Regions from separate parts of the Myxococcus guangdongensis genome, predicted to be linked through region 1. Evidence: riboswitches for the same ligand, from Rfam matches in the RefSeq annotation. Region 1 holds a riboswitch; each other region holds the start of a gene.
The links. Region 1 has a riboswitch for cobalamin ahead of LXT21_RS11855 (TonB-dependent receptor plug domain-containing protein). Riboswitches for the same ligand answer to the same signal wherever they lie in the genome.

Region 1 (9,930 bases):
GCCGCAGGCTCCGCAGTGGAGCGCATCCGTCTGGCCGTCCACGCACGCGCCGGAGCAGCGCAGCAGACCTTCGGAGCAGCCCTCGCGACAGGCGCCGGACTCGCAGACCTGTCCGGAGGCACAGGCCGAGCCACACGCGCCGCAGTGGGCGACGTCCGTCGCGGTGTCCACGCAGGCGCCGCCACAAGACACGGTGCCGGCGCGGCAACCACAGGCGCCGTCCTGACAGACCTCGCCCGAGGAGCACGTGGTGCCACAGGCGCCGCAGTGCGCGGTGTCGCCGCGCGTGTCCACACAGGCGCCGTCACAGACGACGAGGCCAGAGGTGCAGACCACGCCCTCGTCGGGACAGCCCGTGAGCACGAGCACCGAGACACAGAGCAGCGACAGGACGAGCCGCCTGGGCTCTACGAAGGAAGGTGCAGGGAGCATCGAGTCCTCACGAAGGGAGACACCAAGAACAGTTCAGGCTCACGGAGCACGCGGTGCATTCGAGCCCTCGGGAGCGGAAGGCGCCGGCTCGAGCGACACCGCGAGCGTCGCGTACGCCGCGCGCCCTGGCAGCGGGAAGCCGGTGAAGTCCTGCACCCGCGCGTCGAGCAGGTTCTTCACCTCGACCGACAGCGTCACCTCCGGCCGGTGCAGGAAGGTGCTGGAGGCTCCCACGCTCCACAGCGTGCGCGATGGCAGTGAGCGCGTGCCCGTGCGATTGACGAACTGCGAGGCCTGATACAGCACCTCGGTGCGAGCGTTGAGCCACTCCGGCCCCGCGCGCACACGCCCCACCCACTTCTGCCGCGGCCGATTGGGCAGGTCCTGATTGAAGTAGCGCGGGTCTCCCAATCGGTTCTGCGTGCGCAGCCACGTGTAGCCACCGCTCGCCGACAGCCACGAGAACAGCCGCGCCTCCGCCTCCAGCTCCGCGCCCCACACCCGCGCGGCGTCGAAGTTGTACGGCCGCGCCATCATCGGCGGATACAGCTCGTACGCGATGAGGTCCTCGTACAGCGCCGCGAAGCCGCCCGCCGTCACACTCCACCGCGGAGCCCCCGCCACCATCGCCTGGGAATCCCAGACCACCGCCGCGTCCGCGTAGAGCACCCGCTCGGGCCTCAACCCCGGATTGGGCAACAACGTCCCCTGCCGGATGTACAGCTCCAGGAACGACGGCGCGCGATGCGACTGTCCCGCGTTCGCGCGAATCCCCACACCGCCGCCCAATGACAACCACGCGCCGAGCTTCGGAGAGAACAGCCAGTAGGGCCCCACCCGCTCGAACCGCAGCGACGGCACGACGCTCAACACCTCGTCGACCAGCGCCCACTCGTCCATCACCATCACGCTGCCGCGCCACCAGCTCGCGGACTGCGCGCCCTTCGCCTGGGTGACCTGCTCCCCCGACGACGCCACCGTCGCCGTCAGCGCGTGCCCGCCCCCGAGCAGCGTCCGCCCCTCCAGCTCCACTCCGCCCACGACATGCCGCTGCGGCCCACCCGCGCCCAGCAGTCCACCCGTCACCTCCAGACCATCGCGACGGAAGAACCCCCTCGCACTCGCCTGCGTCCCCGACCACCGCACGCCCAAGGACAGCCGGTCCAAATCCTGTCGCCCCGCGGACTGGGGGTTCTGCACCGTGCCCGGAATCGCGCGGTCCTCCAGCGACAGCTCGGACAACACATCCAGCCGCGAGCCGCCCGGGAGCCGCCGCCGATACCGCAGCAGCACGCCGCCCCCCTTCGCGTCGTTGCGCGCGCGCGCCTCCGCCGTGACGGGGTTGTCTGGCACCGCGGGCAGCTCATCGAGCTCGTAGGCGAAGTCCCCATCGGAGCGCCCCGCGTGCAGCAGCACCAGCGCATTCCCATCCAACAGCGGCCCGGTGACGGCCACGTGCCCCAGCGCCGTGTTCCAGCTCCCGTAGACCACTTCCCCACTGGCTCGCACGTGCGACGACGGCGCGCGCGTGACGATGTTCACCGCGCCGCCGAGCCCTCCCGAGCCATAGCGCGCCCCCGCGCCGCCGCGCAGCACCTCCAGCCGCTCCACCAACGCGGCCGGCACCTGCGACAGGTCCGCCATGCCACCCGCGCCGTTGAGCGGGATTCCATCCAGGAACACCAACACCCCGTTCGACGCGGCGCCGCGCACCACCAGGCTCTTGCTCTGCCCGTAGCCGCCGGAGTCCTGCACCGCGAGCCCCACCGAGCCCACGAGCAGCTCCGCCGTGTCCCGGGCCTCGCCCGCATGCTCGCTGGCGTCGATGACGGTGATGGCGCCGGTGGGGTCGCGGCGCTCGGGCGAGTCCGGAGGCGGCGGCGCCTTGCCTCGCACCACCGTCGCGGGCACGACGGCGTCCTCCGACGCCTGCGCGTGCGCTCCGGAAGGCAGGCTGAGCGCCAGACACACCAGGTGCCCGGCGAGGAAGGTGCGCCGCATGCTCCGCCTTCCGCTCTCTCCATCGAAGAGAGAAGGCCATCCGCCCGTGTCGCCACGCGACACGTCCGCACCCTCGGGCAGGTCTCCTGGCTGATGGACTCCAGCTCCAGGCGCACGACGCGTCTGGCTGGAAGGGGGCTTCCGCCTTCCCCCGGAGCGTCCGCCTGGACACCGCCGGAGTGGCGACAACCGAAGTCCCCGGCCCTGACCTCAGGGCTGCCCATTCACAGTGGCGGGACCGCGCCGGAATCGCACCGGCTTCCCTCTTGAAAGCCCGACATGGGCACCCAAGGGCGCACCCCTTCTAGGAGCTGCCTACCAGCGCGTCAAGCGCACCCGGGACGACACCTGGCACGAGCGCGCGTAGGACTCGAAGGCGCTCGCCTGCAGGAACACCACCTGCGCGCTCCCCAGTCGCAGCGAGGCCTGGCTGAACAGCGGCGTCGAGCGCCCCGGCACAATCAACACCCCCTCCACGAAGGTGCCGCCGTGGCTCTCCAGGTCCGTCACGCTCCACACCTCGGTGTGCGGTTCCGGACGGAAGCGCGCGTGCTGCCGCGACACGGTGGGCTCGGGCAGGACGATGTCGCACTCGGGGCTGCGGCCCACCATCACCTCGGGCCCTCGCCCGGGGAAGCGCGGACACAGCTCGAACACCACGGGCTCCACGCCTCTCGAGGGAATCGGCACCTTCAGCGTCGGCGGCTCCAGCTGCGCCACAGCGCGCGGTCGGCTCGGCATGGAGTCCCACACCAGCACGGGCCACCCGACATCCCGCAGCAAGGCCTCGCGGTCCTCCTGGAGCCGGGACATCAGCGAGGACAAACGGTGGAGCACGACGAGCCCTCCAGGCCGGGAAGGTGTGCACGCAAACCTGTGCACGCCCCCGCGCCCTGTCCACCCCCCTGTATCACTCCACGGGCCCGCAGGCGCTCCCCAACGAGAGGATGTCCGAATCGTAGTGCAGCGCCAGCGCACCCGAGGACTCGATGTGCCGCACGAAGACGGAGCCGAACACCTCCGCGTTGCCACTGAGCGTCAGGGTGGCCCCGGGTGCATAGAGGTTTCCCGCGAGCACGCTGCCCGCGGAGATTCCCAGCGTTCCCGTCCCCGCCGCGTACACGCGCACCTTCGCGGGCGCCTCCACGGACCCCAGCATGAGCTGTCCGGCCACCGTCATGTCGCCGCCCACGAACAAGTCCAGCTCCCCCGGCGGAACCACCTCCACGGAGAGCCGCTCGCCGATGACGACGCTGCCTTGCACGAAGAGCGCCGTGCGCTCGCGCACCACGAGGTTCAGCCGGCCCTGACCCTCGATGCCCGTCAGGAAGAAGCGCCCGCACGGCAGCTCCAGCGTGCGCTCGCCGGTGAAGCCCTGCAGCGCCGAGGGCTCCAGGTCGATGACGGCGTTGTGGTTGTCGCGGGCGTGGTTGGCGATGAGTCCTTGGATGTCCACCACCGACGCGGTGTCCCCGCACGCGCACGGCGACACGGAGTCCACCGGCTCGCGAAGCACCTCGGCGGCGGTCACCGCGCCGGACATGCTGCGCTCCGCGGGCACCGCCAGCTTCCCCGCCACGTCCAGCGACGCCAGCCCCACGTCACCGCGCACCCACGCGTCCCCCGTCACCCGCGCGGACACGTTGCCGCTGAGCGGACCGCCGCTGTACAGCCCACCGCCCACCGACAGGCCGCGCCCCAGCAGGATGCCGTCCGCGCCGCCCGCGCTCAGCCCGCCGCCAATCGTCAGCGTGTCGTTGGCCGCGACGCCGCCGTTCGTCGCCACCGCGCCGCCCTGGCCTCCCGGCACGTACTTGCCCAGCGAGCTCTTGAACGCATCCGTGGTGAGCGACGCGCTGAAGGCCAGCCGCTCGCACGAGCACAGCGCATGGCGGAAGGCCCGCTCGGCCAGGTGCCCGCTGCACACCTTCGCGCCCGTGAGGCTGTCGCCCACCAACAACAGCGGCCCCGTGGACGCGCAGAAGGCGGCGTGGTCATCGGTGGGCTCCTCGCCCTCGCCCGTCGTCGGTCCGCCATCGGACGAGGCCACCGGCCCCGCGTCGTTGCGCGGCGTCTCGATGAAGGCCACCGGGTCCTTCACCTGGCACGCGCTCCAGGCGCCCACCAGCCCCAGCACGCAGAGGACCTTCGCCCCGGACTTCCACGGCGACACGTTCGCGCGACTCATCGACCTGAGACCTCCTTCAGCCGCTTCCGGGCCGATACGGCATGGGGCGAGTCGGGATGACGCGCGAGGAAGGCCTCCAACGCGCGCACCTCGCCGTCCCGCTCACCCAGCGCGCGCAGCGCCTCGGTGACACCGTGGCTCGCCTCTTCTTCCAACAGGCCCCCGGGCCATCCCTTCAGGGCCTCCTGGTACTGGCGCAACGCCCCGCGCGCATCGCCCAGGTGCTCCAGCCTCAACGCCCCCGAGGCCACGCGCGCGACGTACGCGGACATGCCCTGCGGCTCGGCCCGGATGACACGCAGGTAGAGCGCCTCCGCCGCCTTCCACTGTCCGGTGGCGCGATGCTCGTTGGCCCGGCGAAGCAGGTCCTCCGGCGCGGGCGCGGCGGACGGCGCGCTGCTCCGGGGCTTCACCGGAGCGATGGGCTCCAGGGTGACCGCATCGGGGACTGAAGGCACGGACCGCTCTCGCGCGACCGCCTCGGGCCCCGACGGCGCGGACCGCTCCGGCGCGACCGCCTCGGGCTCCCGAGGGACGGGCTCGGCGCGGGGCGTCATCGGCGGTGAGGGAGCGATGACCGCCGTGTCCTCCGGAGCAGCGGGCGCCTCGCGACCCGACAGCTGCCAGGTCGCGACCGCCGCGGCACCCACCACGAGCAGCGCCCCGCCCATCCACCAGTGCGGCCGGTGTCGACGACGCGGCGGCGACGACGGAGCGTCCAGGGTGGCCAGGAGCGCGGCCTGCACCAGCGCGGTGGACTTCTGCCGCGACAGCCGGCGCGCGGGGCCGGGGCCGTCATCCAGCGGCGCGAGCAGCTCGTTCGGCCCGTCCTCATCCACGAGCCGACTCATGTCGCACCTCCCTCCGGAGCGCCACCCGCATCCGTGGCCAGCGCGCGCAGCGCCGTGCGACCCAGCCGCAGGCGGCTGCGAATCGTCTCGAAGGGAATCCCCAGCTCGTCCGACACCTCCGGCACGCTCATGCCGAGCACATGGTGCAGCACCATCGCATGCCGTTGCTCGTCGGGGATACGGTCCAGCAACATCACCATGCGGCGGCGGTGGACGTACTCGTCCGGCGGCGCGTCCTCGGACGGCACCGCCATCAGCTCCGCCGGCTCCTCGCCCCTGCGCGCCTCGCTGCCCCGGGCGCGCTTGAGCCACGCGAAGGTGGTCCTCGCGACCACCCGGTCCACCCACGAGTGGAACTGCCCCTCGCCCCGGTACGAGGGCAGGCCCCGCAGCAGCGCGATGAGCGACTCCTGGGCGATGTCCTCCACGTCCCCGTCGCCGTGCACCAGGTAGCGCACCAGGTTGCGCACCCGGGGCAACAGCTCCAACAACAAGGACTCGGCGGCCTGCTTGCGTCCCTGGATGGCCGCCTGGATGCGCGGGTCCACTCCAGGTCGTGCCCTGCCGATGGCTTCCGGACCCGTGCTCGTCATCGACCCCATGGAGGGAGGTCGAGGCGAAAACGGGTCATCACCGCTCATGGCAGCAGCACCAGCGCCAGGGACGCCCTCGGCCGGACGGCCCAGCCCTGATTTCGCGGCACGAAGTTTCCGTTCTCGGAGTAACCCAGCTCGGGCCGCCCCACCGCCGCGTCGGCGGCCACGGACAGCTCCACGGCGAGCAGCCGCGAGAAGCCCCACCGCAGGGACGTGTCGGGCCCCACCAGCAGCGCGGGGATGAAGCGCGGATTGGCCGCCTGGATGCCCGGGAAGTGCGACTCCGTGCTGCGGCCGAAGAGCAGCAGGCCCGCTCCCGCGCCCACACCCCAGCGCAGCTCGCCCACCTGCAGCAACGGGAAGTCCCACCAGAGCCCGCCCGAGTACTGCTCCAGCTTCACGTCGGTGCGCCCATCCGGGAGCATGCGCGCCAGGCTCAGCGAGAGCAGCAGCCGCAGCCGCCCCGAGGGGAACTCCCACCCCGAGCCAATCAACAGCCCCTGGTGACCGGAGTCCGTGTATCCATCCAGCGCGGCGAGTCCGCCCACCAGCACCTGCCAGCGCAGGGAGCGTGAGTCCTTCGAGGCCGGCGGATAGGTCCACAGCTCCGGCGGCACGACGACGGGCCCGGACGTGGGCTCGAGCACGGGCGCGGGCGGCGCGGGAACCTCCACCACCTCGCCCAGGGGTGTGCCCGCCTCCACCGCGCGCAGGGCGGAGCGCACCACCAGCGCCACGGCCTCGGCGCCCGCGGACCACTCGAGCGCGCCGGGGTGTCCTTCCAACTTCGCGGTGCGAACGAAGAGGTGACGGCTGCCGGGCTCTGCGAAGTGGACGCGCAGCTCGGCGCCGGAGCGCTGGAACCAGAGGACAGCGCGGGCCTGGTGCGCGTCCGCGAGCGCGACGGCGGAGCGCCACTGGTCCTGGGGTGGGCCCTCCAGTGAAGGTCCCGGCATGGCGCGCAGCTCCACGGGCAAATCACTGCTCTGTCCGCGCACGCGCTCGAGCAGGGCGCCGTCCTCCTCGGAGGCGATGCGCGCCACGGCCAGCCATGCGCCGCCGCCGTGCTCCGCGCGAACCTCCACGCCCAGGCACAGGGCGGCGACGAGCCCCAGCCGAATCAACACGACGCCCGATGCCATGAACGCGAGGCTAGCGTTTCGCGTGTGGCCGAAGGAAGCCCCCGGGTTCCCCGGACCCGCTGCACAGCAGGTGCATCGGAAAAGACGCGCCGCGCCTGCAATCCCGAGCGAACAGGCGACACTTCCCCTCGTGCCGCCGGCTGCCCTCGCGCTGCGTGGAGTCAGCGCTGGACGCTCGGGGGTGAGCGCAGCTCGCGGCTGACGGCCTCCGCGTCGCGGAAGACCCGTAGGAGGTTGCCGCCCAGGATTTTGTGGAGCTGCTCTTTCGTGTAGCCCCGGGCGAGCAGCGCCTCGGTGATTCGCGGCAGGTCCGCCACCGAGTCGAGTCCCTGCGGCGCGGAGTTGATGCCATCGAAGTCCGAGCCCAGGCCCACGTGGTCCACGCCGGCCACCTTGGCGATGTGGTCGATGTGGTCGATGACCGCCTTGAGCGGAGGACGCGGCACCTTGGCGGCCCACTCCCAGCCAGCCTGGGACTGGGCGCGGAAGCGCGTCACGGGGTCGGAGTTCTTGTGCTTCGCCTCCACCGCGGCCAGCGCGGCGCCGCGCTCCTCGGACATGGCGGCGTAGCCCTTGCGGAAGTCGTCGTCGACGAAGGCGGAGAAGAAGTTCACCATGACGACGCCTCGGTTGGCGGCCACGGCCTTGAGCATCTCGTCCGTCATGTTGCGCGGGTGGTCCGTGAGCGCGCGAGCGGACGAGTGCGACGCGATGACGGGCGCGCGCGTCGCCTTCAACGTGTCGAAGAACGTCTTGTCCGACACGTGCGAGATGTCCACGAGCATGCCCAGCCGGTTCATCTCCCGCACCACGTCGCGGCCGAAGTCGGTGAGGCCGTCGTGGTGCTTCACGGAGGTGTCGGTGATGTCGCCGGACGAGTCGGCCCACTCGTTCGTGTTGGACCAGGTGAGCGTCATGTAGCGCACGCCCAGCCGGTAGAAGTCGCGCAGCACGCCCAAATCATTCTGGATGGCGTGGCCGCCCTCGACGCCGAGCAGCGTGGCCAGCTTCTTCTGCTTGCCGGAGCGCGCGGCGACGATGTCCTTCGACGACAGCGCGAGCACCATCTGGTCCGGGTGCCGCTCCACCGCGGTGTGCACCGAGTCGATGATGCGCAGCGCCTGGTGCGTATAGCGGCCGGCGTACTCCTTGGGCTCCACCCAGATGGAGAAGAAGGCCGCGCCCAGGTTGCCCTCCCGCGCGCGCGACAGGTCCAGGTGGCCCTGGCCATTGGGCGGCTTGGAGCCCACGTCGAAGCCCTCGTTGAGCATGCGCAGGGGCGTGTCCACGTGGGTGTCGATGATGAGCGCCGAGTCATGGATGGCGCGGGCCTTGGCGGAGACGGGCGCGGGCTCGGCGGCGAGCGATGGGGGGGTTCCCAGGACGACCAGGGCGGCGAGGACGGAGCGGTTCACGCAAGGCACCTCGGGACGGCGGGACAGGTGGGCGCACTCTTCCACGGAGAGGGGATGCGTTGAAGCCGCGTCTCGCCAGGACGAACCTGCGTCCGGGCGCGACGCACGCCCCTCGGACAAGGCTCGGCGAGGGGCACCTCTCCGCGCTCTCCCGAGCGAAATCAGCCCTGGCGTGACGCATGCACAACATCCGGCCTGGCCCCTCTGGACGCAGTGCGCTCCCCCCATGCGCACCCGCCCTCGTCCGAGGAGGAGACAAGGAGCCGGTCGATGTTGTGGCAGATCACGGCAACGCAAGAGGCAGGCGGCATCAACATCACCTACGACCTCGAATGGCTGCACCGGGTCATGATCGCGTCCGCGAACTCGATGGTGCCGTTCACGAGGTTCTCCTTGGGGGCGGACCTGGACAATCGGTCCTACCCCCGCTCGTACAGCCCGGGCTTCGTGCTGGGCCGGGGCAAGCCGGTCGATACCTCCTCGAAGGGCGGTGGACGACAGCGGCTCGGCAACGAGGGCGACCTGTACGCGCTGCTCGCCCTGTTCGAGGAGGGGTGCGCCGACCTGCCCGTCCCGCTCAGCGACATCGCCATCCTGTCCAAGCGGGCCGTGTGCCAGGCGGTGCTCGACACCTTCACGCAGAAGGGCAAGACCTTCCATGTCGAGGGAGGCACCCTGCTCCCGATGGAGCGGGGCCCCGGCTGGCAGATTCACGGCTATCCGATGCTGTGCATCCTCGGTAACGAGTCGCAGGCCTTCCCCTCGAAGCTGAACAACCAGGGCCAGTGGCGAATCATCCAGTGCGTCTTCGGAGCGCGGCTCACGCGCGCCATCCGGGCCCGGGGCATCGGCATCGAGGTCGTCTCGCGCGAGGGCTTCGGCTCGGTCTTCCCCACGCTCGCGGACATCCCCAACGGCATCCGGCTGGACCCGGGACTGCTGCCGCCCACCCTCGGGGCCGAGGCCATCAACGAGGCGCTCGACTTCACCGGGGATTTCATCACCGCGATGCTCAAGGTGATCCCCAAGGTGGTGCCCTCGAAGAAGCCGCCCATCATCAAGCTCATCGAGTCCCTGGAAGGCTATGGGGATGCTCAACTCGCCGCGCTCGACCGCCTGATGTCGGCGCTGCATGCCCTGACGAACCGGCCGAACGGGGCCACGGCGGCGAACTTCGCGGACCTCCTCGGCACCTACAACGGCGGCGCCGTGGACTGCTCGTGGACGTTCGTGAACGCCCAGGTCGCCTACGACCTCCGGGATGTGCTCCCCCGGGTCCAGGCCCCCAAGAAGAAGCGGAAGAAG
Region 2 (9,930 bases), on a different contig from region 1:
CGCGTCACCTCGATGGCCTCGTCCATCAGGCTCTCGAGGATGCGCTCCACGTCGTAGAGCGCCAGCAGCCGCTCGCTGAAGGCGGTGAGCCGGCGCAGCATGGCCAGCTCGCGGCCGGGCACCCCGGGCAGCTCCGTGGTGTGCGAGTCCGACGTGTCCTGTCTCGCCGTCGCCTCGCGGTGCGTCGTCGGGGTGAGCGCGGAGGGCGGGGGCGCGCGCGGGGCATCCTCGCGGGAGAACTTCAGCTCGGTGCCGCCCACGCGCAGCACGTCGCCGGTGGCGAGCGCGTGCGTGTCGCGCTTCTTGCCGTTGACCTGCACGGTGGCGCCCAGCGTGCCCACCTCGTAGCGCGTGCCGTCGAAGGTGACGTGCAGGGCGCTGTCGGGGACACCGGGGTCGTCGAGCGCGATGTCGTTGTCCGCGCTGCGGCCGATGCTGGTGATGCGCTTGTGCAGGGCGATCTCGCGGACCTTGCCATCAGGACTGCGGACGGTGAGGCTGGCCATAGGGCTTCACATACCTGGAGGTTGAGGGGCTCAGAAGGTGAGGGAGAGGGCGACGCCGCCGCCCCCGGAGGTGGGGTACACGCCCACGCGCGCGGTGGTGCGCGGCGACGTGGCGCGGGGAGTCAGGACCTCGGAGCGCGGCGTGTTCCGCGCCGGCAGCTCGCGCGTCTCCACGGTGGTGCGCACCACCTGGTCCTCGTGGTGGTACAGCGCGTCCACCACGCCCAGCGCGTAGATGGTGTAGAAGCCCGCGGCCGAGGCCAGCTTGAGCAGCTGCCAGGTGTCGCGCTGGCGCTCGCGGCTGGTGGGGATGAAGCGGATGGTGATGGAGGCCCGACCATCGTCGTCGAGCACGTTGTCCAGCTCCAGCGTGCGCTCCTCGAAGAGCGACTCGTAGGCGAAGTAGGAGATGATGCTCGTCACCGCGAGCACACCCTCGGTGGCGGCGAAGACGATGCCCAGGCTGTTGCGGCCCTGTTGGAACTGGCCCGCGCCGAACGGGACGAAGTTGACCAGGAAGTTGCGCTTCTCCACGGTGCGCACGTTGACCTGGCTGGCCAGCTCCTCGGCGCGGCGGCGCAGCACCTCGGCCTCCACGCGCTCGCGCTCCCGGCGCTCGGTCTCCGCCTTCTCGCGCTCCTGGCGCAGCCGGCGCTCCTGACGCAGGAACTCCAGCTCGTTGGTCATGTCGTCCTTGATGCCCTCCAGGAAGGCCACCGCGGGGGGCGGGACGACGAACGGGTCCAGGCTGAAGTCGGGGTCCAACCGGAGCAGGGCGCGCAGGTGGCGCGAGGCCTCCTCGGTGCGGCCCAGGTTGAACGCGGCCAAGCCCGCGAGCTTGTGCAGCTCCACCAGCTCGTCCTCGCCCAGCCCGCCCCGGTCGATGCGCGCGCCGGCGCGGTCCACGACCTCGGCGTACTTGCCGTACTCGAAGCTGGCGCGCAGGGCCGTCACCTCCGGGTCGCCGGTGTCCTCCTGCGCGAGCGAGGCGACTGGCGTCCACAGCACCAGCCAGAGCGAGATGAGCGCGAGCCCACGGTTCATTCGGGGGACAGGCTCCCGGCCACGAGCGTCGGCTCTCCCGGGCGCAGTTGCACGACGCGGCGCTCCGTCTTGTAGCCGGGGTGGGAGATCTCCACCGCGACGGTGTGGAGGAACCCCGCGGGGCCGCGCGGCGCGCGAATCTCGAACGGGTGCTGGATGCTGTCTCGCGCGGTGCGCACCTGGTCGCCCACGCGCACGGTGGCCTCGGCGGGCGTGTACTCGAGCGAGAGCGGTGACGGCTTGGGCTGGGCGCCCAGGTGGAAGCGGTTCTCGCCTTCGGACAGGACCTCGATGTCCTCCTTCACGTCCAGGCAGTAGTCGCAGGAGATGGTGACGGTGTGGCGCCCCGGAGGCAGCTCCACGTCGTGCTTCGACAGGGCCTGGGCGCTCGGCGAGCCGTCGCCCACGCGGATGATGCCGAAGGGGCGCACGAGGATGGTGGCGACGACCTTCTTCGACCCGGGCTGCCGTCCGGCGACGCGCTCCTCACCGGGGCCGCCCACCGCGCGCGCGTCGTCCACGGCGCGGGTGCCGCCCACCGCGCGAGGGCCTCCCGTACGTGGGGAGGGGCCACCGGGCGCCGGAGACAAGGGGGCGACGCGGGAGCCCGAGGGCTCGGTGAGCTGGGTCTTCGACGCAACACCGCGCGAGTTCTCGGGTCGGCCTGTCAGCGGCTCGACCCGCGGGCCGGGGTTCAGGCTCGAGTCTGGCGGCGTGGCCCTCGAACCGGACACGTCAGTGGAGGAGAGCGCCTTGCCGCCCTGTCCGCCGAGCATGTTCGAGAGCAGGGAGCCGCTCTGCTCGTTGCCTCCAGACGTCATGGAGGGGAGCGTGGAGGGGGTGCTCGCCTCGGGCGGATGGGACGCGGCGTCGGCGGGTGCGTGGTAGAGCTTGTAGCCGCCGATGCTCACGGCCGTGAGGGACGCGAGCCCCACCGCGAGCCGGATGCCGCGCCGTCGCCACTTCCGCGCGCGCTGCGCCCGCTGGATGCCCTTGAGCAGCCCGAGCGCCCGCGCGTTCTGCGCGTCCAGCGCCAGCACCTGGTTGAGGCAGCCGAGCGCGCGCGGCGTGCGCTTCTCCGCGAGCAGCCGCTCACCGCGCTCCAGCAGCGACGCGACGATGCGCTGGCGCGCGAGCTTCCGGTACGACGGCGGGTCGGCGAAGAACGACACCAGCTCCTCGCCCACGCGCGCGAAGCCCAGGCCCGCCAGATAATCCGCGAGCGCGTCGCGCAGCTTGCCGGCGTCCGGGTAGCGCTGCTGGGGATCTCTCTGCAGACAGCGCGCGCAGATGTCCGCCAGCTCATCCGACAGACAGGGGACGCGGCGGCGCGGGTCCTCGTAGTCGCCGTCGAGGATGCGCTTGAGCGTGGCGGTGGTGTTGGGCGCGGAGAAGGGCAGCCGGCCCGTCATGGCCGCGTAGAACATGATGCCCACGCTGAAGACGTCCGCCTCGGGGCCGGCCTCCAGCCCCTCGATGATCTCGGGGGACATGTGCGCGGGCGAGCCCACGAGCGTGCCCGTCACCGTCATCCGCTCCTCGATGTCGAGCAGCCGGGCGATGCCGAAGTCCATGAGCTTGAGGATGCCGTCCTCGCGCACCATGACGTTCTCGGGCTTCAAGTCGCGGTGGATGACGCCCGCCTCGTGGGCATGCGCGAGCGCCGCGGCCAGCTCGTGGATGACCATGGCCGCCAGCTCCGGCGGATCCAACGGCCCCTCGTCGAGCACCGTCTTGAGCGTCTGGCCGCGGATGTACTCGGTGACGATGAACGCGTCCTGCGCGTCCGCGGCGGAGAAGTCGAACACCTCGAGGATGTTGGGGTGGTGCAGCTTGGCCACCGCGCGAGCCTCGCGCGCGAGCCTCCGCCGCGACTCGTCCTTGCCCGCCAGATGGGGGTGCAGCACCTTCACGGCCACTTCACGATCCAGGGCGGTGTCGAGCCCTTTGTACACGACGCTCATGCCCCCCGAGCCGAGCTGCTCGAGGATGCGATAGCGACCGATATGGCGGCCGACGAGCGTCATGACGTGTGCGGCGAAAAGTGCCTTCCCCCTCCCTCAGTCCCCGAAGCTGATGCCCATGCTCTTCGCGAAGCGCACCAGCTCGCCGGAAGCATCCACCCGGCGCTCCTTGCGCGACTCGCTCAGCGGTACCGCGACGATTTCACCCGCGCGCAGGGCCACCATGTGGTCCCACTGTCCATCGCGCACCAGGTCCAGCACCTTGCAACCATAGCGCGTCGCGAGCACGCGGTCCGCCGCGCTCGGGCTGCCCCCGCGCTGCAGGTGGCCCAGCACATTCACGCGAATCTCCGCGTCCAGGTGCTGCGCCAGCAGGTCCGCGCACACCTTGCCGGAGCCGCCCAGCCGCACCACGCCGCGCCCGGGCAGGTCCTCGGCCTTGTCCAGCACCGCCAGCGTGCCGCCCACGGGGAAGGCGCCCTCGGAGATGGCGATGATGGAGAAGCTGCGGCGGCGCGTGGCCCTGCGGCGCAGCTTCTCCACGATGGACTCCACCCGGTAGGGAATCTCCGGGATGAGGATGACGTCCGCTCCGCCAGCAAGCCCGCTCTCGAGCGTGAGGAAGCCCGCGTGCCGGCCCATGATCTCCACCAGCATCACCCGGTCATGCGCCTCCGCCGTGGAGTGCAGCCGGTCCAACGCCTCCGTCACGATGAGTCGCGCGGTGTCGAAGCCGAACGTCTGGTCCGTGCCGCTCAAGTCGTTGTCGATGGTCTTCGGACAGCCCACCACCTTGAGGCCCTTCTCACTGAGCCGGTGGCCGATGGACAGCGTGCCGTCGCCGCCCACCGCGATGACGCCGTCGAGCTTCAGCGCCTCGCAGCGGCGCAGCACGTCGTCGGACACATCGCGCTCCACCCACCGTCCACCCTCCTTGAAGGCGTAGAGGAACGGGTTGGCGCGGTTGGACGTGCCCAGGATGGTGCCGCCCTTGGGGAGGATGCCGCGCGTGTCCTCCTCCGTGAGGGGACGCGTCAGGTCGGGCTCCACCAGGCCCATGTAGCCGTTCTCGATGCCGACGAACTCGTGGCCGAACTCGTGCGTGCCCCGCTTGACGAGGCCGCGGATGAGCGCGTTGAGCCCGGGGCAGTCTCCGCCACCGGTGAGGACTCCGAGTCTCAGTGAACGGGCCATAGGGGTCGGACGCGGGTGTCAGAGGCAGGAGTGCCCACCATGACAGGGACGTCGGACCTGATGATAGGAGGCCCCCGCGCCGGGGTGCAACGCGCGAATCACCTCATGGATCGGATTTCCGAGTGGAAACGCGAGCTTCCATCAGTCCCGCTTGAGGCGGCGACGAGAGGCGACCCGGTCCAACAGGGCCTGCAGCCGGGGCTGGGGCGCCTTGGGCAGCGCCTTGTCTGTCGGAGACTGTAGGGGCATCTCCTTCGCCATCCGGTAGACCTCGATCAACCGCTCCTTGAAGAGCTCGTTGTCGGGGCGCTCCTGGAGGGCGCGGCGGTAGGCGGCGGCGGCTCCGACGTAGTCCCCCAGGGCGAACAGGCGCTCACCCTCCTGGGCGGGTGAGGAGGGACCGAGCGGGAGCTCCGGCTCCTCGGGCGGTCGGGAGGCTTCCAGCTTCTGGAGCTCCAGGGGTTGGAGGGACTCGCGGAGGTTGGCGAGCTTGTCCGCGAGCGAGCTGTCATCCGGGAAGGCCAGGATGAGCGCCTCGTAGAGGTCGAGCGCCTCGACGAGCTCTCCACGGCGCAGCGCTCGGTCGGCGCGAGCCTCCATCTCCACCCGGGCTGCAGGATTCATCTCGGCGCGAGGTTACCCGCGCCCGACGGGGATGTCACAACGAAGGCGTGCGAGCGCTGACTTCGTGGTGCGCCGGGACGGTGGGCCTTGGGCCTGTGAAGCCGTGTCTTCTGGGTATCCATGGGTTCGTGCGGTGCGCGCGAGGTGGCCGCGTCGGGGGCGCGGGGGGCCTATGCTGCGCGGTGTGAGTCTCTCGTGGGTGGCCGCAGGAGGGTGGTTGTTGCTGTCGGGCGCGCTCGGCACCGAGCTGCGGCGCGACGGCTACGTGCTGCGTCCGCCCGAGGGGTTCCACATGGTGCGGTGGGAGCCCTACACGGGCTCGGTGGCGGGGGCGGTGACGTTGGATGCGGAGACGCCGAGGTCCCTGTCCGCGGCGCTCGCCGATGGTGAAGGGCCGGAGGCGGCGACGATGTTGGTGTCGGTGGTGGAGCGGAGCTTCTCCGCGAGCCCCTCCGAGCGTGACGACTTCGCGTCGGCGGTGATGCAGCACTTCCAGCGGGAGCTGGGGGTGGTGCTGTCGCCGGAGCGGGTGGACCGGATTGGCGGGGATGCGCCGCGCGTGGAGGTGCTGGGGACGCTGCGGGACGCGGGGCAGACGCGCACGGTGCTGGTGGCGGGGCTCGCGTCCGAGGGGCGGCACGCGGTGGTGGTGGTGAGCGCGCCCGCGGTGCGCTGGGAGCGGCTGGCCCCGGGGGTCCGCGCCTCACTGGAGACCTTCCGCCTGGAGCCGACGACGACGCCCGGCGCGGTTCCCCGGCGCGTGCTGGGCGCGCTCGCGGGAGCCCTGGCCGGTGCGCTGGTGGCGTCGTACGCGGCGTGGCGCCGAGGGCGCGCGGGTCGGATGGCCTCCGAGTCGTGACCGCCGCGCGGACCGAGCATCGGTGAGTCGACCGGATGGCGCCCTGTGTGGCGCCGCGAGCGGGCCGCATCGGAGGCGAGGCGACTCCACGCGTGCCTCGCGTGACGCCACCTCCTGAGATCCGCGCCGGAGCCCGGGGAATCGGCCCCGGCGCGTCTTCATACTCCGTGCTTCACCTCACCCCGCGCTCGGCTCGGGCGCGAGCGGAGGCACGGCCGTGGGCTTGCGGTGCTCGTCCAGCGCGACGAGCACGAAGCGCCCCCGGGTGCACAGCTCCCGCGCGCCGGTGAGCAGGTCCTCGGCGAACATCTCCACGTCCACGGTGACGGAGGTGCGGCCGGTGGCCGTCACGCGGCTGACCAGCTCCACGAGCTGCCCTTGCTGCACCGGCATGTGGAAGTCCACGCGCTCGCTGGAGGCGGTGACGACGGTGCGGCGCGTGTAGCGGCTGGCGGTGATGAACGCGGACATGTCCATCCACCGGAGGGCCTGACCTCCGAAGAGGGTGCCGTAGTGGTTGGTCTGATCCGGGAACACCATGTCCACCATCCGGGTCTCGGTGGCGGAGGAGGGGAGGGAGGGCTGCATCGGACTCATGGATGGACTCCTGGCCCACGGGCCGCCCCGGACGTGAAGACCTCCGACGGCGGCGGTGGGCCGCGATGGATGGCCTGACCTTCCCGCGAAGGTCGGGGGCGAAGCGCCACCCGGGGCGCTGTCCGCGTCCCAGGAGGGCTCGAGGCAGGTTTTCGGGCTCCGTGGGCTTGCTCCACCACCCGCCACGCATCGCGGCGCATGCTGGCGTCCTAGGCGCCGTCCCTTCCCAGCCCTCGTCAGTCGAGGACCAGTGTGTTCGACGGCGTTCGTTCCCACTGACCGCTGCGGGGCAGCTCCGGATTCGCACCGGATTCCCTTGCTAAACCCCATGGACCCCCATGAGGCACCTCGGGCGGGGCGGACCCTACCCGCTGCCCGGCGCGTCGCCAACAGGGCAGGTGGGTCGACGAGCGCACCGGAGCCCTCATGCCCTCTCCACTCGGTACCCACGCGCGCGCGGCGCTGGGATAGCGTGCGCCGCATCCATGTTCGTCTTCCTCCTCGTCGCCGTGCTGGGGCAGGCGCCGGCCGTCGCCCCATCGGAACCGGGCGCGCCCTCCACCGTCCGAAGCCAACCCGACGCCGTGCCCGCTCCCGCGCCCGAGCCTCCTCCGGCGGGCTTGCCTCCGGCCACCCACGAGCTCTTCCAGCGCATCCAGAACCGCGTCGCCCAGGTGCGCATCATCGAGCGTCGCTCGGGCACGCGCTCCTCCATCGGCTCCGCCTTCTTCGTCTCCGCCGACGGGTACGCCATCACCAACTACCACGTGGTCTCCGACGTGGTGCTCCATCCGGAGGACTACACCGCGCAGCTCGTGCTGCGCACCGGCGGGGAGCCCGTGCCCGCGCGCCTGGTCGACGTGGATGTGGTCCACGACCTGGCCGTCATCCGGATGGACGAGCCGGTGAAGGACTTCTTCGTCCTGGAGGACCGCGAGCCGCCGCAGGGCGCGCGCCTGTTCGCCATGGGCAACCCCCATGACCTGGGCACCACCATCGTCGAGGGCACCTACAACGGCTTCATCCAGGACTCCCTCTACGAGCGCCTGCACTTCAGCGGCGCCATCAACCCCGGCATGAGCGGAGGCCCCACGCTGACGGGGCAGGGCACCGTGGTGGGCGTCAACGTGGCCACCATGGGCAACCAGCTGGGCTTCCTGGTCCCGGTGCACCGCGCGAGGACGCTGCTCGGCCGGGCGCTGAAGATGGCGCCGGACGCGACGCCCGCGCTGCTGGAGACGGTGCGCGCGCAGCTCATCGACAACCAGCAGCGGCTCACCGAGCAGATGCTCGCGGCCTCGCTGCCGAAGCAGACCCTGGGCAGCTACCACGTCCCGGGCCGGTGGATTCCGTTCCTCAAGTGCTGGGGCGACACGCCGCACGACCCGGAGGTGCCGTACACCGTGACGAACTACCAGTGCTCGTCCGAGGAGGACATCTACCTGTCCTCGCGGCACCGCACCGGCGTGGTGGCCTTCCTGCATCAGCAGGCCTCCAGCCAGGAGCTGGGCGCGCTGCGCTTCTCCGCGCTCTACACCGCGCTGTCCTCGCAGGACCCGGACACGGTGGAGGCCTCGCGCGAGGACGTCACCAACTTCCGGTGCAGCTCCGAGTTCGTGGACGTGGGGGGCCTGCCCGTGCGCGCCGCCATGTGCCTGCGCGCGTACAAGCGCTTCCCGGGGCTCTATGACCTGGTGCTGCGCGCCGCCGCGCTCAACGCCAGCACCAGCGGGGTGGACACCAGCCTCACGCTGGGCGGCTTCACGGCGGACAACGCGCGCAAGCTGGCGCGCCGCTACCTGGAGGGGCTGTCGTGGACGAAGTGATCTTCCTCGAGGTGTTGGAGGGTGACTCCGTCCACACGCGTCACCGGCTGGAGCGCTTCCCGGCCACGGTGGGCCGCGCCTACTCGAACGACGTCATCCTGGACGACCCGAAGGTCTCCGCCGAGCACCTGCGCATCGACCGCCGCGAGGACGGCGCGCTCGTGCTGCGCGACGTGGGCAGCGACAACGGGACCTGGCGCGTGCAGCCCTGGGCGCAGCTGGCGGAGCTGGAGCTGGCGCCGGACACCCGCGTGGCCGTGGGGGACACGGTGCTGCGCTTCCGGGCCCGCGACCACGTGGTGCCGCCCACGGTGGTGAGCACCGTGTCCGCCGAGCCCCGCGAGCGCGTGTTCGAGCACCCGCGCGCCTTCCCCGTGGCGATGCTGTCCCTGCTGCTGTTCAGCGCGCTGGCGTCCTACCTGGGCAACTACGCGCGCACGGACTGGGGCGAGCTGACGGTGGCCCTGGTGATGCCCATGACGCTCACGCTGTTGTGGGCCGGAGGCTGGGCCGTGGCCAGCCGCATCTCCCGTCGCCACTTCCACTACCGCGCGCACGCGACCATCGGCGCGCTGGTGCTCCTGGGCGCCGTGGCGCTGCCGCTGCTGGTGGCCGCGCTGGGCTTCAGCCTGGGCCTGGGCGCCAGCCTCTCCTGGGTGTACCACGCGACGTTCCTCGGCCTGATGGGCTGGGGGCTCTTCTGGCACCTGCGCTACGTGGCGCGGTGGGAGCCGGCGCGGCTGGTGCGGGTGCTCGTCGTCGTGACGCTGGCCTTCGGCGCCGTGTCGCGCGCGAACGATTTGCTGGGCAACGAGCCCTTCAGCACGTCGCTGGACTTCTCCCGCACGCTGCTGCCGCCCGTCTTCCGCGTCGCCCGCGCCCAGCCGGTGGAGTCCTTCTTCGAGGACCTGGACGGGCTGCAGAAGCAGGTGGACGCCCTCGCCAAGGAGGAGTAGCGCCCGACGACGCCACGGGTGGGATGGTGATGTCAGACCTGGAAGGTAGCCTGCATCGCTTGGGTGGCTGAGCGACCAGGAGGTCCAGGTGCGAGTGAGCGTGGCGCCGGAGCTGTCGTCGTTCCGGGAGGTGGCGCGTGGGTTGTTGGTGCGCGGCATGCCTCCGGACCGGGTGGAGTTCGAACCGGGGCAGGAGTCGTGGGCGGAGTGGGTGGATCCGCTCCTGGCCGGTGGTGGCGCCCGGGCTGCCCCGGTGCTGCCCGCGGACTTCCTGTCCCTGGCGGAGAAGGTGGTGTGTCACCGGGACGCGGAGCGCTTCGCGTTGCTGTACCGCGTGCTCTGGCGGCTGACGCACGGTGA
Region 3 (9,930 bases), on a different contig from region 1:
AGGGCATCTGCGCCCTACGTCGACTCGCGCGGGCACAGTGTCAACGCGTGGACCTCCGAGCCCACGAGCACACGCGAGTCATCCCAGCTCCACACCCCGTCGGTGCGGGCGGGCGCCGCGCCACCGAAGGTGGGCAGCACCGTCCAGGGCAGGTCCACCAGGTGGCGGCCCCAGCGGCGCAGCACGTCCGCCAGCGCGTCGAGCGAATCGAGCGTGCCGGACTCCCCGTGCCCGTGCGGGCAATCGAAGTGGTAGTGCCAGGGCATCGCCTCGGTCGCGGGGTAGATGTGCAGGGTGGCGGACAAGCGTTCCTCCAGGGCCTCGTGGCGCGGGTCTTCGGTTCGCATCAGCGCTCCACCGTCAGCGCGAGCCCCTGCCCCACGCCGACACACAACGAGGCCAGTCCCCGCCGCGCCCCCTGACGCTTCAGCTCGTGCACCAGCGTGGTGACGATGCGCGCCCCACTGGAGCCCAGCGGATGTCCGAGCGCGATGGCGCCGCCGTTGACGTTGACCTTCTCCGACGGGAGCTTCAGCTCGCGCATGCACGCCAGGGCCTGCGCGGCGAAGGCCTCGTTGAGCTCCACCAGGTCCACGGAGTCAAGGCTCCACCCCGCGCGCTCCAGGGCCGCGCGTGACGCGCCCACAGGCCCCATGCCCATGACGCGAGGGTCCACGCCCACGCTCGCGCTGCTCACGAAGCGCGCCAGCGGCGTCGCGCCCGAGGCCTTCAGCGCCGCCTCGCTCATCAGCAGCACCGCCGACGCGCCATCGTTCAGCGTGGACGAGTTGCCCGCCGTCACGCTGCCACCCTGCCGGAACGCGGCCTTCAAGCCGGACAGCCGCTCCAGCGACGTGTCCGCGCGAGGCCCCTCGTCCACCTCGACGCGCACGGGAGCGCCCTTCGCCTGGGGCACCTCCACCGCGACGAGCTCGCGGGCGAAGCGCCCCTCCGCCTGCGCGGCCACGGCCTTGCGATGTGAGGCGAGCGCGAAGCCATCCTGCGCCTCGCGGGCGATGCCCCACTGCTCGGCCACGTTCTCCGCCGTCTCGCCCATCTGCTCCAGCGGGAACAGGGCGGCGAGCCTCGGGTTCGGATAGCGCCAGCCCAGGGCGGTGTCCCAGGCCTCCCACTTGCCGGAGGGGAAGCCGTCCTCGGGCTTGGGCATGGACCACGGCGCGCGCGTCATCGACTCCACGCCACCCGCGAGCACGATGTCCGCCTCGCCCAGGCGAATCATCCGGCAGCCCTGGATGATGGCCTCCAGGCCGCTGGCACACAGGCGGTTGACAGTGACGCCGGGCACCGAGTGCGGCAGGCCCGCGAGCAGCAGTGCCATGCGCGCCACGTTGCGGTTGTCCTCGCCCGCTTGATTCGCGCAGCCGAGGAACACCTCGTTGACCCGCGCGCCATCCAGCGCGTTGCGCTCGAGCACCGCGCGCAGCACGTGCGCGGCGAGGTCATCCGGTCGCACGCCCTTGAGCGCGCCTCGGAACCGGCCGATGGGGGTACGGACCGCGTCGACGATGAAGGCCTCTGTCATGACAAGGGGCTCCAGGAGGGTGCGTTCAGAGATAGAGGCGCTGCGGGTCCAGTCGCTCGCGCAGGAGCGACAGCACGGACGTGTCGGGCTCGCCCGTGGTGCGCACGGAGTCGGCGACGCGCAGCGGCCAGCCACAGGCGGCGCGCACCTGGTCGGACGTCACGCCGGGGTAGACCTCGGACAGCACGGCCTCGCCGGTGGCGTCGAAGTCGAGCACGCCCAGGTCGGTGATGATGCGCGTGGGTCCACCGCCGGGCAGGCCCAGCTCCGCGCGCGTCTTGCCGTTCATCCGGTGGCCCGGGCTCGTGATGAAGTCGCACTTCTCCACGAAGGTCCGCTTGCCCATGCGCATGACGATGAGCAGCCGCCGCGCGTGCACCGCGATTTCACACGCGCCGCCGCTGCCGGGCAGGCGCACCTTGGGGTTCGCGTAGTCACCGATGACGGTGGTGTTGATGTTCCCCCACCGGTCCACCTGCGCGCCGCCCAGGAAGCCCACCTCGATGAGCCCGCGCTGCAGCAGGCACTGGAAGATGTCCGCCTGTCCCACCACCGCCAGCGAGTCCGTGACGAGCGACGGGTCGCCGATGGACACGGGCAGCCGCTCGGGAATCGCGCCCACGGCGCCGGACTCGTAGATCATGAACAGGCCCGGCGCGTGCGTGGCCCGCGCCAGGTTGCACGCGAGGTTGGGCAGGCCGATGCCCACGAAGACGACGTCGCCGTCGTGGAGCTCCTGGGCCGCGCGCCACGCCATCCGCTCGGAGGCGGTGGAAACACTCTCAGTACCCATAGTCCACCCCCTCGCAGACGCGAGCCTTCGCGCGCAGCGTGTCGAGCAACCCCGTCTCCAGCTTCGCCAGGTAGCCCTGACGGTCCTTCACGCCGTAGACGAACTCCTCCAGCCAGGCGCGATACGTCTCCGGCTTGCGGGAGATGTCCTCCCACTTCACGTAGAAGTCGTTGTCCCGGTCATGGAAGCCCTGCACGAAGCTGGGGTGGCACCCCCAGGGCTCGTGCACCACGTGGCTCACGATGATGCCGGGCACCAGCGTGCGGTTGGGGTCCTTGCGGATGACCTCGGTGGGGACGATCTGCTCGGCCACGACGATGACCTTGCGCGCGGCGAAGGCCACCTCCTTCTGCGAGCCGAGCAGGCCCCACACCTGCGCGTTGCCCTCCATGTCCGCGCGCTGGCAGTGGATGATGGCCACGTCCGGATGGAGCGCGGGCACGGTGGCCAGCTCACGGTCCGTGTACGGACAGCGCACCGTCTTGATGGCGGGGTTCACCCGTGCGATGTCCGCGCCCTGGTAGTTGTCGAGCGGCCAGAACGGCAGGCCCGCGCTCGCGGCGAGGAAGCGCGAGAGCAGCCCGAAGTGCGAGTACTCCTCCAGCTCCAGCCGCTCCGTGGAGGACGCCTCGCTGCGACGGCGGAGCGCGTGCAGGCTGCCCACGCCGGGGTTGCCCGCCCAGCTGAAGACGAGCTTCTTCACCGCGCCCGCCTCGATGAGCTGGTCGTAGACCAGGTCCGGGGTGAGCCGGATGGCGGTGAGGTCCTTCACGCCCTGGCGGATGATTTCGTGGCCCGCGGCGAAGCAGATGAGGTGCGTGAAGCCGTCGATGACGATGGAGCTGCCGTCCTTCACGCTGGCCGAGATGGCCTCGCGCATGGAGCAGCGCTTGTCCACGGCCCCAGGCTTCACAGCTTCACCCCCGCCGCGACCCGGGCGGGCGCGACCTTGGACACGTCGAGCGACAGCTCCCGCAGGCACTCCTCGAGGATGCGAAGCATGACGGCCACCTCGTGCTCACCGATGATGAGCGGCGGCGCGAAGCGGATGGTGGACTTGCCACACGACAGCAGCAGCAGGCCCTTGCGGAACGCGAGCTGCTCCAGCTCGCCCACGTAGGCGCTCGCGGGCTCCCGAGTCGCGGGGTCCACGAACTCCGCGCCCACCATCAGGCCCACGCCGCGCACGTCGCCGATGACGGGGTGCCGCGTCTGCAGCTCGCGCAGTCCCCGCTGGAGCAGCGCCCCGGTGGCGCGCACGGAGTCGAGCAGCCCCTCCACCACGTCCAGCGTGGCGAGCGCCGCCGCGCAGCACACGGGGTTGCCGCCATAGGTGCTGCCGTGCGAGCCGCGCGGCCACGTCATCACCGACTCCTTGGCGATGATGGCGCCCAGCGGCATGCCGGAGGCGATGCCCTTGGCGGACAGCAGGATGTCCGGCATCACGCCGAAGTGCTCCGCCGCGAACATGTGTCCGGTGCGGCCGATGCCCGACTGCACCTCGTCGAACACGAGCAGGATGCCGTGCGCGTCGCAGATGCGGCGCAGCTCTGTCAGGAAGCTCTTCGGGGGCACCACGTAGCCGCCCTCACCCAGGATGGGCTCCACGAAGATGGCGGCGACCTCGCGCGGGTCCACGTGGTTGACGAACCACTCGCGCTCCAGCGCCAGGGCCGGGTTGCACGCGTCGCCGCACGTCTGGGGCGCGCAGCCGTTGGGACAGCGGTACGGGTTGGCGTAGGGGACGTGGATGACGCCTGGCAGCAGCGGCCCGAAGAAGGCGCGCTGGGCCACCTTCGACGAGTTGAGCGAGATGGCGCCGTACGTGCGCCCGTGGAAGCCGCCCTTGAAGGCGACGATGTACTGGCGGCGCGTGTGGTGCCGCGCCAGCTTGATGGCGCCCTCCACCGCCTCCGTGCCGGAGTTGGTGAGGAAGACCTTCTTGGGTCCCATCTCGGGCAGGTAGCTGGCGAGCCGCGCGCAGAGCTTCGAGAAGGCGTCGTAGTAGAAGTCCGTGCCGCAGATGTGCAGGAAGCGGCCCGCGGCCTCCTGGACGGCCTTCACCACGTGCGGATGCGCGTGGCCCGTGGAGGCCACGGCGATGCCCGCCATGAAGTCGAGGAAGCGGTTGCCGTCGACGTCGTGGACCCAGGGGCCCTCGCCGCGCTCGACGACCAGCGGATACTCCTTGATGTACGAGGGGGAGCTGAAGCGCTGGTCCAGCTCGATGATGGCGCGCGCCTTCGGCCCCGGCAGGGCGGTCTTCACTTCGGGATGGAGCATGGTCATGGAGGTCTCCTGTCGAGGGCGTCAGCCCATCCGTGTCTGCGCCTGCTCGCGCATGAATTGAGCGACGTAGTAGGGGCCGCAGCCGCCCTTGCCGGACCCGCCGCTGCCCTTCCAACCGCAGAAGGACTGCACGCCGGGCCACGCGCCCGTCGTCGCGCCCGTGCGGCGGTTGGCGTAGAGGACGCCCGCCTCGGCCTGGGCCATGAAGCGCTCCACGTCCTCGTCGCCGCGGCTGAAGATGCCGGCGGTGAGGCCGTAGTCGCAGTCGTTGGCCAGCCGGAGCGCCTCGTCCAACGTGGAGAAGCGCGTCACGCCGACGAAGGGCAGGAACAGCTCTTCGCGCATGAGGCGATGTCCGTGCGACAGCGCCACCACCGTGGGCTCCACGAAGTACCCCTTCGCGAGCGCCGCATCCAGGCGAGGACGTCCACCGCCGGCCATCACCGCGCCGTCCTGACGGGCCTCGTCCACGGCGCGCTCGAAGCGCTTCACCGCCGCCGCGTTGATGACGGGGCCGGTGAAGACGGACGCGAGCGACGGGTCCCCCACCTGCGCGGCGCGCGCCTTCGCGGCGAGGCCATCGGTGAACGCGTTGTACAGCGACTCGTGCACGTAGATGCGCGACAGCGCGCTGCACTTCTGGCCGGACATGCCGAAGGCGGAGCGGAAACAACCCTCGATGGCGGCCTCCAGGTCCGCGTCGCGACAGACGATGGCCGGGTTCTTCCCGCCCAGCTCCAGGAGGCACGGCCGCACCCGGCCCGTGGACATCTGCCGGTGGAGCTCCATGCCCACCGCCTTGCTCCCGGTGAAGGACACCCCGTCGATGCCGGGGTGGCGCACCAGCGCCGCGCCCACCGTCTCGCCCTCGCCGTGCGCGACCTGGAAGACGCCGGGAGGCAGGCCCGCGTCGGCGAGCGCCTGGTACAGGCCCTCCGCGCACCAGGGCGTCTCCTCGCTGGGCTTGAGGATGACGCTGTTGCCGCCGAGCAGCGCGCCGCCGCTCATCCCCGCCGCGAGCGCGAGCGGGAAGTTGAACGGCGAGATGATGACGAAGACGCCGTAGGGCCGCAGCACGCTGCGCGTGTCCTCGTTGGGGGACAGCCGCGCCATGGGCCGCGAGTAGCCCTCCGCCTGCTCGAGCTGACCGGCGTAGTAGCGCAGCAGGTCCGCGGACTCCTCCACGTCACCGAGCGACTCGAGGCGGCTCTTGCCCACCTCCAGCGTCATGCGCGCGGACAGCGCCATGCGCCGCTCGGAGATGAGGTCCGCGGCGCGGCGGAGGATGCGCACGCGCTCCTGCCACGGCGTCGCGCCCCAGCCGCGCTGGGCCTCGCGCGCCACGCGCACCACCCGGTCCACCTCGGCCACGGGCGTGCGGTGCACGGACACGAGCACCTCGTCCGGCCGCGCCGGGTTGCGGCTCTGAAGCAGGTCTCCGCTCCGGAACGCCTCGCCCCCGAGCCACGACGGCAGCTCTCCGCCCAGCTTCGAGCGCACGGCGGTGAGCGCCTCGTCGAACTGCGCGTGCAGCGCGGACAGGTCCGCCTCCAGCACCGAGTAGGTGATGCGGAAACTCATGACGCCTCCTGGAAGAAGTGGTGGATGCCGCGGGCGAGCGTGTCGACCAGCTCGTCGACCTCCGCCTCGGTGATGACCAGCGGGGGGCCGACCATGAGCAGGTCCCCGTTCGTCCCGTCCGCGTGGCCCGTGTTGGACCAGAGGACGAGCCCTCGCTCGAACAGCGCCGCGAGCAGTCGCTCGATGACCTTGCGCGCGCGCGGGAAGGGGCGCTTGCTCGCGATGTCCTCGACCAGCTCGATGCCGGCCATCAGCCCCACGCCCTGCACGGAGCCGACGTGCGGCAGCGTGCCCAGCGCCTCGCGCAGCCGTCGCTGGAGGTGCGCGCCCACGCGCTCGGCGTGGGCCACCAGGTCGTGCCGCTCGTAGTAGTCGAGCACCGCCAGCCCCGCCGCCGTCATCGCGGGCGCCTGGAGGTACGTCTGCGCGTGCATGAAGCCGCCCGAGCCCCGGCGCAGCTCCTCCAGGTGCTCTTCGCGGATGAGCAGCGCGCTCAAGGGCGCGTAGCCCCCGCTGATGCCCTTGCCGAGCACCAGCACGTCCGGCGTGAAGCCGTAGAGGTCGCTGGCGAAGAAGCGGCCGGTGCGACCACAGCCGCACATCACCTCGTCGGCGATGGTGAGGATGCCGTACTCGCGACACACGGCGCTCACGCGCTCGAAGTAGCCGGGCGGCGGAGGCGACGCGCCCGCGGACGAGCCGATGACGGGCTCCGCGATGAAGGCGGCGATGGTGTCCGGGCCCTCGCGGCGAATCGTCTCCTCGAGCAGCCGCGCGTAGTGCTCGGCGCCGTCGCGCGCGTAGTCCTCCAGGCCGGAGCGGTACGGGTACGGCGCGGCCGTGGTGACGACCTCCGCCAGCATGGGGCCGAAGAAGGTCTTGTAGTGGGGCCGGCCCGACAGCGAGAGCGCGTACAGCGTGTTGCCGTGGTAGCCGGGCACGCGCGCGATGACCTTGCCGCGCTGGGGCTCGTCTCGCTCCACCCAGAGCTGGCGGACGAACTTCACCGCGGCCTCCACCGCCTCGGAGCCCGAGCCGAGGAACGCGGCGCGCGTGAGCCCCTGGGGCGCGTGGGCGCACAGGCGCGAGGCGAGCTCCTCGGTGACGTCGGTGGTGAAGTGGGTGCCGTTGACGTAGGCGACGCGCAGGAGCTGCTCGTGGATGCGGTCCGCCACCTCGCGGTTGCCGTGGCCCACGCTGGCCACGAGCGCGCCGGCGGAGGCGTCCAGGTAGCGCTTGCCGCTCGCGTCGAAGAGGTGGACGCCCTGACCGTGCGTCACCACGGGGAAGTCGCGCGCGAGATTGCGCAGCAGCACGTTCCCCTGGGGGTAGCGCACCGTGTGCCTGGCTTCTTCCCGCATCGTCCGTCCTCCACGCAGCGCGGACGACCGGAGGTCGCCCGACAGGGCTCCCGCGTGGAAGAAGGGCAGTCGCGATGCACGCGTGAGCGCACACCAGGCTCCGACTGGAGCCCACGGACCGACCTTCGCCCCCACGGGCGACTGGAGACACGGGGGATGGAGGTCGGAGAAGTCGAGCGTGCGTGAGGGCCCGTCGAGGCACGAGCGCCGCTCGAACCTTCCGGCCGTCCCACGCGGCTCCAGGTCGAAACCGTCCGTGGATTTCTCCCACGGCCGGATGCGGGCAGGTCTTCGGGCTCGTGAGCGCTTCGGCTTTTGAGGGCCGGCTTCCTACGACTCGTCGCTTCCCAGCTCCCCGAGGGAACCAGTGCGGATGACGAGGCTCGTTCTCACTTACCGCTGCGGGGCAGCCCCGGAATCGAACCGGGTTCCCTTTTAAGCTCGGACCGAGGTCCGGGCACCAACATGGGGCGGTATGTACTGTTCGCCTCTTCGGACTGTCAAGCGAAGCGCCGGTGCGCGCTCGACGCGCATGGACGCGACGTCCGCTGTGCGCTCACGGATGTTCGACGAGCAACCTGCCGTGCATGAGCGCTGGCGCATCCCGTGCGCAGGCGTCACCTTCATCGGTGGCCCTCCGCGTCGGAGGACGCCCCGAGACTATGGCTCCGTCCGCCGCGACCACCGCTGCCGCGCCCTTCACGTTCACCCGCGCACAGAAGGTGTTCACGATGTCGGGTGCGCTGCTCGGGCTGCTGCTCGCGGCGCTGGACCAGACGATTGTGGCCACGGCGGGCCCCTCCATCCAGGCGGACCTGGGCATCTCTCCGGCGCTCTATCCGTGGCTGACGACGTCGTACCTGGTCGCGTCGACGATGATGGTGCCCGTGTGGGGGAAGCTGTCGGACCTCTTGGGCCGGCGCGCGGTGCTGGCGGCGGGAATCATCGTGTTCCTGCTGGGCAGCTTCCTGTGCGGCGTGTCGCGCTCGACGCTGACGCTCATCCTGTATCGCGCGGTGCAGGGAGTGGGCAGCGCGGCGCTCTTCACCGCGTCGCTGTCGGTGGTGGCGGACCTCTATCCGCCGCGCGAGCGAGGCAAGTACCAGGGCCTGTTCGGCGCGATGTTCGGTCTGTCGAGCGTGGTGGGGCCGCTGGCCGGGGGCTTCATCACGGACCGGCTGGGATGGCACTGGGTGTTCTTCATCAACCTGCCGGTGGGCGCGGTGGCGCTCGCGCTCGTGCTCTTGCGCATGCCGGCGCTCAAGCCTCCGGGGGCCTCGCGCGGGAAGCTGGATGTGACGGGCGCGGTGCTGCTGGCGCTGGCGGTGGTGCCGCTGTTGCTCGCGCTCAGCCTGGGACGTGGCGCGGAGCAGGTGGCGCACGGTGGAGGATGGGCATGGGGTTCGTGGCAGGTGCTGGGGTTGTTCGCGCTCGCGGCGATGGGGACGGTGTTGTTCCTGCGCGAGGAGACGCGGGCGCAGGAGCCGCTGTTGGACTTGAAGCTGTTCCAGGACCGGACGTTCGCGTTGGGGAACGTGGCGGTGTTCATCATCGGCGCGGTGTTCCTGTCGGGCGTGGTGTTCCTGCCGTTGTTCATGGTGAACGTGGTGGGGCTGTCGGCCACGCACTCGGGGCTGACGCTGACACCGCTGACGTTGGGCGTGGTGGCGGGCAACGTGCTCAGCGGGCAACTGGTGTCGCGCATCGGCCGGTACAAGGGGCTGATGCTGGGCTCGCTGGGGGTGTTGATGGTGGGCTTCACGGTGATGGGGTTCACGCTGACGCCCACGTCGACGCAGACGGAGGTCACCGTGAAGATGGTCCTGGTCGGCGTGGGCCTGGGACCGTCGATTCCGCTCTACACGCTGGCCATCCAGAACGCGGTGTCACCGCAGCGCATCGGCGTGGCCACGGCGATGGCCACGTTCTTCCGTCAGCTGGGGATGACGTTGGGTGTGGCGTTGTTGGGCGCGGTGTTCGCGACGACGCTGTCGCATCAACTGGGCACCCGTGTGGCGAGCGCCACGGAGGGGCTGCCGCCGAAGCTGCGCGCGGAGCTGGCCTCCGCGGTGCCGGGTGTTGGGGGAAGCGAGGCGGGCCCGGCACAGTCGGCCTTCCAGGCGGAGAAGGTGAAGGAGCGCGTGCGCGCGGAGTTGGAGGCCGAGCGGAAGACTCTTCAGAGCCCGGGGGCGCGGGAGAGCGATGCGGCCCCACGCGAGCAGCATGTCTCCGACGTGGACGCAAAGGAACAGCGAGCGCTGGAGGCGGTCGACCGGACAGCGCTGGCGCTGAAGGAGTCCTTCACGCGGGCGGTGGAGGCGGTGTACCGCTGCGCCATCTTCGTCGCGCTGCTCGCGTTCCTG

Region 2: it holds a riboswitch for cobalamin, as region 1 does, so the genes downstream of both, LXT21_RS37265 (acyl-CoA thioesterase) here and LXT21_RS11855 (TonB-dependent receptor plug domain-containing protein) in region 1, are expected to answer to the same signal.
Region 3: it holds a riboswitch for cobalamin, as region 1 does, so the genes downstream of both, LXT21_RS31495 (aminotransferase family protein) here and LXT21_RS11855 (TonB-dependent receptor plug domain-containing protein) in region 1, are expected to answer to the same signal.

What each region holds. Positions count from the first base shown of each region.
Region 1 is NZ_JAJVKW010000003.1:577,783-587,712, reverse strand. Features, by position in the region: gene LXT21_RS11860 (MXAN_6577-like cysteine-rich protein) at 1-432, opposite strand, end outside; gene LXT21_RS11855 (TonB-dependent receptor plug domain-containing protein) at 472-2,433, opposite strand; cobalamin riboswitch at 2,493-2,739, opposite strand; gene LXT21_RS11850 (FHA domain-containing protein) at 2,749-3,270, opposite strand; gene LXT21_RS11845 (DUF7305 domain-containing protein) at 3,344-4,621, opposite strand; gene LXT21_RS11840 (tetratricopeptide repeat protein) at 4,618-5,472, opposite strand; gene LXT21_RS11835 (RNA polymerase sigma factor) at 5,469-6,065, opposite strand; gene LXT21_RS45180 (hypothetical protein) at 6,110-7,210, opposite strand; gene LXT21_RS11825 (dipeptidase) at 7,372-8,625, opposite strand; gene LXT21_RS11820 (hypothetical protein) at 8,896-9,930, shown strand, end outside.
Region 2 is NZ_JAJVKW010000016.1:203,643-213,572, forward strand. Features, by position in the region: gene LXT21_RS37235 (sigma 54-interacting transcriptional regulator) at 1-506, opposite strand, end outside; gene LXT21_RS37240 (tetratricopeptide repeat protein) at 537-1,550, opposite strand; gene LXT21_RS37245 (serine/threonine-protein kinase) at 1,547-3,577, opposite strand; gene LXT21_RS37250 (6-phosphofructokinase) at 3,611-4,708, opposite strand; gene LXT21_RS37255 (hypothetical protein) at 4,850-5,332, opposite strand; gene LXT21_RS37260 (hypothetical protein) at 5,505-6,191, shown strand; gene LXT21_RS37265 (acyl-CoA thioesterase) at 6,369-6,788, opposite strand; cobalamin riboswitch at 6,915-7,154, opposite strand; gene LXT21_RS37270 (S1C family serine protease) at 7,274-8,614, shown strand; gene LXT21_RS37275 (FHA domain-containing protein) at 8,602-9,570, shown strand; gene LXT21_RS37280 (DUF4130 domain-containing protein) at 9,659-9,930, shown strand, end outside.
Region 3 is NZ_JAJVKW010000012.1:35,547-45,476, forward strand. Features, by position in the region: gene LXT21_RS31465 (hypothetical protein) at 15-347, opposite strand; gene LXT21_RS31470 (thiolase family protein) at 347-1,543, opposite strand; gene LXT21_RS31475 (CoA-transferase subunit beta) at 1,569-2,336, opposite strand; gene LXT21_RS31480 (CoA transferase subunit A) at 2,326-3,234, opposite strand; gene LXT21_RS31485 (acetyl ornithine aminotransferase family protein) at 3,246-4,625, opposite strand; gene LXT21_RS31490 (aldehyde dehydrogenase family protein) at 4,647-6,206, opposite strand; gene LXT21_RS31495 (aminotransferase family protein) at 6,203-7,567, opposite strand; cobalamin riboswitch at 7,833-8,047, opposite strand; gene LXT21_RS31500 (MDR family MFS transporter) at 8,230-9,930, shown strand, end outside.